2 regions of the Paenibacillus sp. V4I5 genome follow, and region 2 is predicted to be linked to the other one. Evidence: a T-box and tRNA genes for the amino acid it is inferred to sense, from the RefSeq annotation. Region 2 holds a T-box; the other holds one or more tRNA genes.
The links. The T-box of region 2 lies ahead of trpS (tryptophan--tRNA ligase). A T-box ahead of a tRNA ligase gene usually reads a tRNA of that ligase, here a tRNA-Trp.
Positions count from the first base shown of each region.

Region 1: it has a tRNA-Trp gene. The T-box ahead of trpS (tryptophan--tRNA ligase) is inferred to sense a tRNA for this amino acid. The anticodon was not compared.

Region 1 covers NZ_JAUSZB010000002.1:5,955,399-5,958,870, forward strand. The annotation lists rRNA gene QFZ78_RS29170 (23S ribosomal RNA) at 1-961, shown strand, start outside; tRNA gene QFZ78_RS29175 (tRNA-Asn) at 1,042-1,117, shown strand; tRNA gene QFZ78_RS29180 (tRNA-Ser) at 1,121-1,212, shown strand; tRNA gene QFZ78_RS29185 (tRNA-Glu) at 1,228-1,302, shown strand; tRNA gene QFZ78_RS29190 (tRNA-Val) at 1,316-1,391, shown strand; tRNA gene QFZ78_RS29195 (tRNA-Met) at 1,445-1,521, shown strand; tRNA gene QFZ78_RS29200 (tRNA-Asp) at 1,556-1,632, shown strand; tRNA gene QFZ78_RS29205 (tRNA-Phe) at 1,652-1,727, shown strand; tRNA gene QFZ78_RS29210 (tRNA-Thr) at 1,746-1,821, shown strand; tRNA gene QFZ78_RS29215 (tRNA-Tyr) at 1,831-1,912, shown strand; tRNA gene QFZ78_RS29220 (tRNA-Trp) at 1,925-1,998, shown strand; tRNA gene QFZ78_RS29225 (tRNA-His) at 2,024-2,096, shown strand; tRNA gene QFZ78_RS29230 (tRNA-Gln) at 2,119-2,190, shown strand; tRNA gene QFZ78_RS29235 (tRNA-Gly) at 2,199-2,273, shown strand; tRNA gene QFZ78_RS29240 (tRNA-Cys) at 2,284-2,357, shown strand; tRNA gene QFZ78_RS29245 (tRNA-Leu) at 2,367-2,455, shown strand; tRNA gene QFZ78_RS29250 (tRNA-Leu) at 2,476-2,554, shown strand; gene QFZ78_RS29255 (sensor histidine kinase) at 2,706-3,472, shown strand, end outside.
Region 2 covers NZ_JAUSZB010000002.1:6,073,057-6,076,528, reverse strand. The annotation lists gene QFZ78_RS29860 (metal-dependent hydrolase) at 1-364, shown strand, start outside; gene QFZ78_RS29855 (alpha/beta-type small acid-soluble spore protein) at 494-721, opposite strand; gene QFZ78_RS29850 (DUF5325 family protein) at 876-1,058, shown strand; gene trpS (tryptophan--tRNA ligase) at 1,136-2,119, opposite strand; T-box leader at 2,184-2,449, opposite strand; gene QFZ78_RS29840 (permease) at 2,609-3,472, shown strand, end outside.

The sequences.
Region 1 (3,472 bases), 120 kb from region 2:
TAGCGAAATTCCTTGTCAGGTAAATTCTGACCCGCACGAATGGCGTAACGACTTGGGCGCTGTCTCAACGAGAGATCCGGTGAAATTTTAATACCTGTGAAGATGCAGGTTACCCGCGACAAGACGGAAAGACCCCATGGAGCTTTACTGCAGCTTGATATTGGACTTTGGTACGATCTGTACAGGATAGGTGGGAGCCTTTGAAGCCTGAGCGCCAGCTTGGGTGGAGGCATCGTTGGGATACCACCCTGATCGTATCGGAGTTCTAACCTGGTACCGTGATCCGGTATGGGGACAGTGTCAGGTGGGCAGTTTGACTGGGGCGGTCGCCTCCTAAAATGTAACGGAGGCGTTTAAAGGTTCCCTCAGAATGGTTGGAAATCATTCGCAGAGTGCAAAGGCATAAGGGAGCTTGACTGCGAGACCTACAAGTCGAGCAGGGACGAAAGTCGGACTTAGTGATCCGGTGGTACCGAATGGAAGGGCCATCGCTCAACGGATAAAAGCTACCCTGGGGATAACAGGCTTATCTCCCCCAAGAGTCCACATCGACGGGGAGGTTTGGCACCTCGATGTCGGCTCATCGCATCCTGGGGCTGAAGTAGGTCCCAAGGGTTGGGCTGTTCGCCCATTAAAGCGGTACGCGAGCTGGGTTCAGAACGTCGTGAGACAGTTCGGTCCCTATCTGTCGCGGGCGTAGGAAATTTGAGAGGAGCTGTCCTTAGTACGAGAGGACCGGGATGGACGTACCGCTGGTGTACCAGTTGTCTCGCCAGAGGCATCGCTGGGTAGCTATGTACGGAGGGGATAAGCGCTGAAAGCATCTAAGCGCGAAGCCCCCCTCAAGATGAGATTTCCCAGTATGTAAGACCCCTTGTAGACGACGAGGTTGATAGGTTCGAGGTGGAAGTGCAGCAATGCATGCAGCTGACGAATACTAATCGGTCGAGGGCTTAACCAATAAACCTAAAATTCTAACTTTACGCAAGTTTCGTATCTAGTTTTCAAGGAATAAATCCTTGAAGTGAACATTGTTTCTATTCCCTGATAGCTCAGTTGGTAGAGCACTCGACTGTTAATCGAGTTGTCACAGGTTCGAGTCCTGTTCGGGGAGCCATATGGAGAGGTGTCCGAGCTGGCCGAAGGAGCACGATTGGAAATCGTGTAGGCGTCACAAGCGTCTCGAGGGTTCGAATCCCTCTCTCTCCGCCACTATCTTTCTAGCAAGGCCCGTTGGTCAAGTGGTTAAGACACCTCCCTTTCACGGAGGTAACAGGGGTTCGAGTCCCCTACGGGTCACCATTCTTACTTCCATGGAGGCTTAGCTCAGCTGGGAGAGCATCTGCCTTACAAGCAGAGGGTCGGCGGTTCGATCCCGTCAGCCTCCACCATGATTCCTTTAGTAAGACTTGCTTTACTAGGATTCATCATATATGCTTAATGACGCGGGGTGGAGCAGCCCGGTAGCTCGTCGGGCTCATAACCCGAAGGCCGCAGGTTCAAATCCTGCCCCCGCAACCAATCTTCTTATAGAAGAAGATATTGTACTTAGCATGGAGCTGTGGTGTAGTGGCCTAACATGCCTGCCTGTCACGCAGGAGACCGCGGGTTCGAATCCCGTCAGCTCCGCCATTTTTTCAAAATCAAGTAAGGCTCGGTAGCTCAGTCGGTAGAGCAGAGGACTGAAAATCCTCGTGTCGGCGGTTCGATTCCGTCCCGAGCCACCATTTTTACAAACTTAATATGCCGTTGTAGCTCAACTGGTAGAGCAACTGACTTGTAATCAGTAGGTTGGGGGTTCAAGTCCTCTCGACGGCACCATTGCTTTGTGGAGGCTTAGTGAAGTGGCTAAACACGGCAGACTGTAAATCTGCTCTCTTCGAGTTCGGTGGTTCGAATCCATCAGCCTCCATTTACTTTTTCTAGGGGCATAGTTTAAGGGTAGAACAAAGGTCTCCAAAACCTTTGGTGTGGGTTCAATTCCTGCTGCCCCTGCCAAAAAAGTAAGAAACTTAATATTGTGGCGGTCGTGGCGAAGGGGTTAACGCACTGGTTTGTGGATCCAGCATTCGCGGGTTCAAGTCCCGTCGTCCGCCCATTATTACCCAAGTAACATAATGGGGATTAGCCAAGCGGTAAGGCAACGGACTTTGACTCCGTCATGCCAAGGTTCAAATCCTTGATCCCCAGTTTTATATGCGGAAGTGGCTCAGCGGTAGAGCATCGCCTTGCCAAGGCGAGGGTCGCGGGTTCGATCCCCGTCTTCCGCTCCATTATTACTAAGGCGCCATAGCCAAGTGGTAAGGCAGAGCTCTGCAAAAGCTTTACCCCCAGTTCGAATCTGGGTGGCGCCTCCACATTTATTAGCCGGAGTGGCGGAATCGGCAGACGCACAGGACTTAAAATCCTGCGGTAGGTGACTACCGTACCAGTTCAAGTCTGGTCTTCGGCACCATTATCTTTACAACTTCATATGCCGGCATGGCGGAATGGCAGACGCGCTCGACTCAAAATCGAGTCCGAAAGGGTGGAGGTTCGAGTCCTCTTGCCGGTATGAAGCAAAAATAGGACATGAAATCATTTGATTTCATGTCCTATTTTTTATATTGTATGGATATAAAATTTAATGCGTTTGAATCATATACAAATGGCTGTGAAATCGAGAAAATACTTCATTTATTTTTCTGACTGAAAGGAGGATGGATATGAGAAATTCCTTGCGTTTCAAATTCATTACTGGCTTTCTAATCATTATTATTCCGCTTGTATTTTTTCTATTATTTAATAATTTGTATGCAATAAATGTCGTACGAGAGCAAGTCTCCACAACAAATAGCAACTTACTTGCGCAGCATGTAAAGCAAATCAATCAGATATTTGCTGAAACTAACACCTATCTGTATGATTTATGGGATAACGAAATTGACATTAATCAGCTAAATGATCTCACATTTGGTACGGACGAGTATTTGCTAACTAAAAAAAGAATAGTCAATCGCTTTCAAACGAACCTCAATTATTTTTTTCTGCTGGATACCATATTTCTTTTTAATGACCGGACACAGGATGTGACCTTTGTAACTAAAAAGGATTATTATTTTCAGCAGCGGCTAATTACGGAATCAGTTCCAATAGAAATAACTGATCAGAAAAACATGGACTCGCCGGTATGGCAGTTAATTCAATTTGAAAATCGAACAGTCTTGATGAAAACTACGCGCCTGACGAACAATCTCATCGCGGGGGCAATCGTAAATACAGACAGCTTGGTCGCTTCGTTACAGTTTTTGGATATGGGGACAACCGGCGGTGCAGTCATACTTTCCAAAAATGGGGATGTCGCATCACATACGACGCTTGGAGCTTCGGAACTAAAGGAAGCCGTTGAAGCAGTACCTCATCTTAATAATACGTACCAAATTGTAACTGATCCGAAGGATAATAATAAATATTTGTTGATTAGTGTTTTTTC
Region 2 (3,472 bases):
CCTCTATGTGTGGAACGTAGTGAAACGAAGAACAGACGGTACCTTCCAGTTGGGTGAACTGAAGAATTCGAAGCTTAGGTGGATCGACACCGTCAAATGTGAGGACCATCCAGCCATCGAGGTGTCCAAAAGTCACGAAGACATCCAAGCCTTACTCTACTTCTCATCCTTCACATGTGCTGAAGTGAAAGAACATCGTTGGGGCTACGAAGTAAGATGGGCTGATGTGCGTTATCGTCACCGCAAGCAGTATCCTTTCGTAGGTGTTATCCGGATGGATCACAATTTCCAAACACTCGATTCTTATGTGGGCTGGGTAAGTGAAACTAGGCTTGAAAAGAAGCTGAAAGTTGAGCTTTATTAGAAAAGAGGCGCGTTAACCAAACGCGTCTTTTTTTACATTTAAAAAAAGACAAACAAAAAGCCCAGAGGGTTTTAGGCCCCTGAGCTTTATTGTTACACAAAACGGGAAAGCTATGAACGAAGTTAGGTTCTAGCTACGGAAGCCAGATTGTCCTGCTAGCGTTTGCTCAGCAATTTGCACCAAGCGACGAGTAATGTTACCCCCGATTGCACCAGCATCGCGAGTAGCCATATAACCCATGTAACCATCTTGAGGAATTTGGATGCCCAGCTCTTGAGCTACCTCATATTTCAATTGATCTAAAGCTTGGTTGGCTTGTGGAACTACCAATGTGTTACTGCTACGATTTTGTGCCATAAGGATTCAGACTCCTTTCAGTCAGCTATAATCTTTGATGTATTTGCAAGCTTGCAAAGATAGTATGTGGAGGAAATGAATTTATATGCACAGCGATCAAAAAAGTTTAAAATAAGAAGACACTGTTCAATCTTCTAGAAAGTAGGTCACGTTCATGAGCAAACCACTAGCTCTTCTTTTCGCTGTTGTTGGCACCCTGCTGCTCGCCTCCATCAGCTTATTCATTGCCCTCAGGCAGCCTTGGATGATCCTTGCCTGTTCCATCATCTCGTTAGGCTTTATTGGATATGGATTTGCGGTTAAAGCTAAGATTCGCAAGAAAAATACGCGGTCTTAACGAAGGAATCTACAACTATTGTCAAAAAGAGAAAGAGCCCAAACAGCTATATTAGCTGTTTGAGCTCTTTTTGCTTTTTATATAACAACGAAACCCATCCGCTTCTTCACTTCGAGCAGGGTTTGATCAGCCACTTCAGCGGCTTCCTGCGCACCTTTTTTCAAGATGTCGAAAATTTCACCTGAGCTGCGAATTTCACGATAGCGTTGTTGGATCGGCTCGAGAACAGCTACGAGGTGCTCAGCTAGATCCTTTTTGAAAGGACCATAGCCTTGCCCATCGTATTTGGCTTCAATCTCAGCTACACTCATCTCAGCAAAGTGTGAGTAGATCGACATCAAATTACTGACCTCAGGCTTGTTCTGTGGATCATACTTCACCTCACGGCCTGAATCAGTGACCGCACGGCTCAGCTTCTTCCGGATTACATCCGGCTCATCCAGCATGGCGATGTAACTACCTGCATTCGGACTGCTTTTGCTCATCTTTTTGGTTGCATCATCCAAAGACATGATTCTCGCACCAATCTCAGGCATATAAGGCTGCGGCATGACGAACATTTCACCAAACCGGTTATTGAAGCGGTTCGCCAAATCGCGCGTCAGCTCCAAATGCTGCTTCTGATCATCTCCAACTGGAATAAGGTCCGCATTGTATAACAAGATGTCTGCTGCCATCAGGGATGGATACGTAAATAGGCCAGCACCGACGGAATCCTTGCCTTCGGATTTGTCCTTAAACTGTGTCATACGCTCCAGCTCTCCCATATGCGTCAGCGTCGTCATGATCCAGCCGAGCTCTGCGTGCGCATGGACATGGGATTGCAGGAAAATGGATGCCTTACTTGGATCTAGCCCCGAAGCAACATAAAGCGAAGCTATAGACTCTGTTTGCTCCTTCAGAGCTGCCGGATCCTGCGGAACCGTGATGGCGTGCATATCTACGACCATAAAATAACAGCGATGCAGATGCTGCAGCTTCACATAATTGCGAAGTGCGCCAATATAGTTGCCAATCGTCAGCTGTCCGCTGGATTGCATACCGGATAATACTCGTTTCATTGGATAATCCCTCCAGAATTCTTAACTATTTATGGTTTAAAAAACAACAAAAAGGCCTCTCCCCGCAAGGGACGAGAGACCGTGGTACCACCCTAATTTGTCCTTGAACAATTGTTCAATAAGACCTTCAGGCTCTGATAACGGGGAGCTGCCGTTTGGCATACTTAGACAGATGAGGATGTTCTCCGGCCTAGGTTCCGGCAACCTGCATGCTGTGTTCAGCCTCATGCTCAAGGATCCATTCAGTTTGCTTGTTTCACCGGTTCACACCAACCACCGGCTCTCTGAGAAACGGAAAACAAACTTACTTGTTCCTATCATCGCGAATTGATTTTATATAATTATACACCCTAACAATCGATTGTCAATCAAGGACGTTGTCCTATCTGGACCTGCATGTACATAGGATAGATCATACTAGCCTTTCCATGGATAAAATAACTCCGCGTCCTTCGGGGACGCATCAACGGACAAAGGGGTGTCATTGAATTGCCATCGACTCTATATCGCTGGAGCCTTCCTATCTCCACGATGATTTGCGCGTTTCTCCTAATCTTAATCGTGACAACGAGAGAGCTTCCTCCTATGGGTTTGGTCATTTATGAAATCAAGCACGTCTTTACAGCCTTCATGGATATTTTTCTCGACGCTTTGCCTTTTATGTTACTAGGCGTCCTTCTATCCACGGTTGTTGAAAACTTCATTCCTGAAGCGTTCATCAGACGCATGACACCGCGGCACCCGCTAGGAGGTATCTTATTTGCCTGCGTTCTTGGCATCATGTTCCCGCTCTGTGAATGCGGAATGATTCCTTTCGTTCGTCGGCTCATGCGGAAAGGAATGCCTGTGTACATAGCCGTCATCTTCATTCTCGTCGGTCCGATTCTGAATCCTATTGTCTTCGCCTCGACGTTCATGGCTTTTCGTGGGGAGCCTTCAATGGCATATTCGCGAATGGGGCTTACATTTGGCGTTGCGCTCACCGTAGGATTGCTGCTGACTCGTTTCCTGAAAAGCAGTCCTTTGCGTCATCCTATCGACAATGAGGCAAATACGCTGCACCACCACGGGGGTTCCAGCCTTGAACATCACGCTGATCACATTCACGATCATGACCATGACCATCACCATAACCATAACCATAACCATAACCATAACCATCATAATCATCATGAACATGAACACAATCACGATCATCACCACGGTCACAACCACTCGCACGGCGGTGGTCGCGCGATGACTATGTTCAGCCACGGTACGACCGAGCTGTTCGAAATGAGTAAGTACTTGATGCTAGGCGCCTTTTTGACCGCTCTTATCCAAACATTCGTTGCCCAAGACAGCTTATCTGCG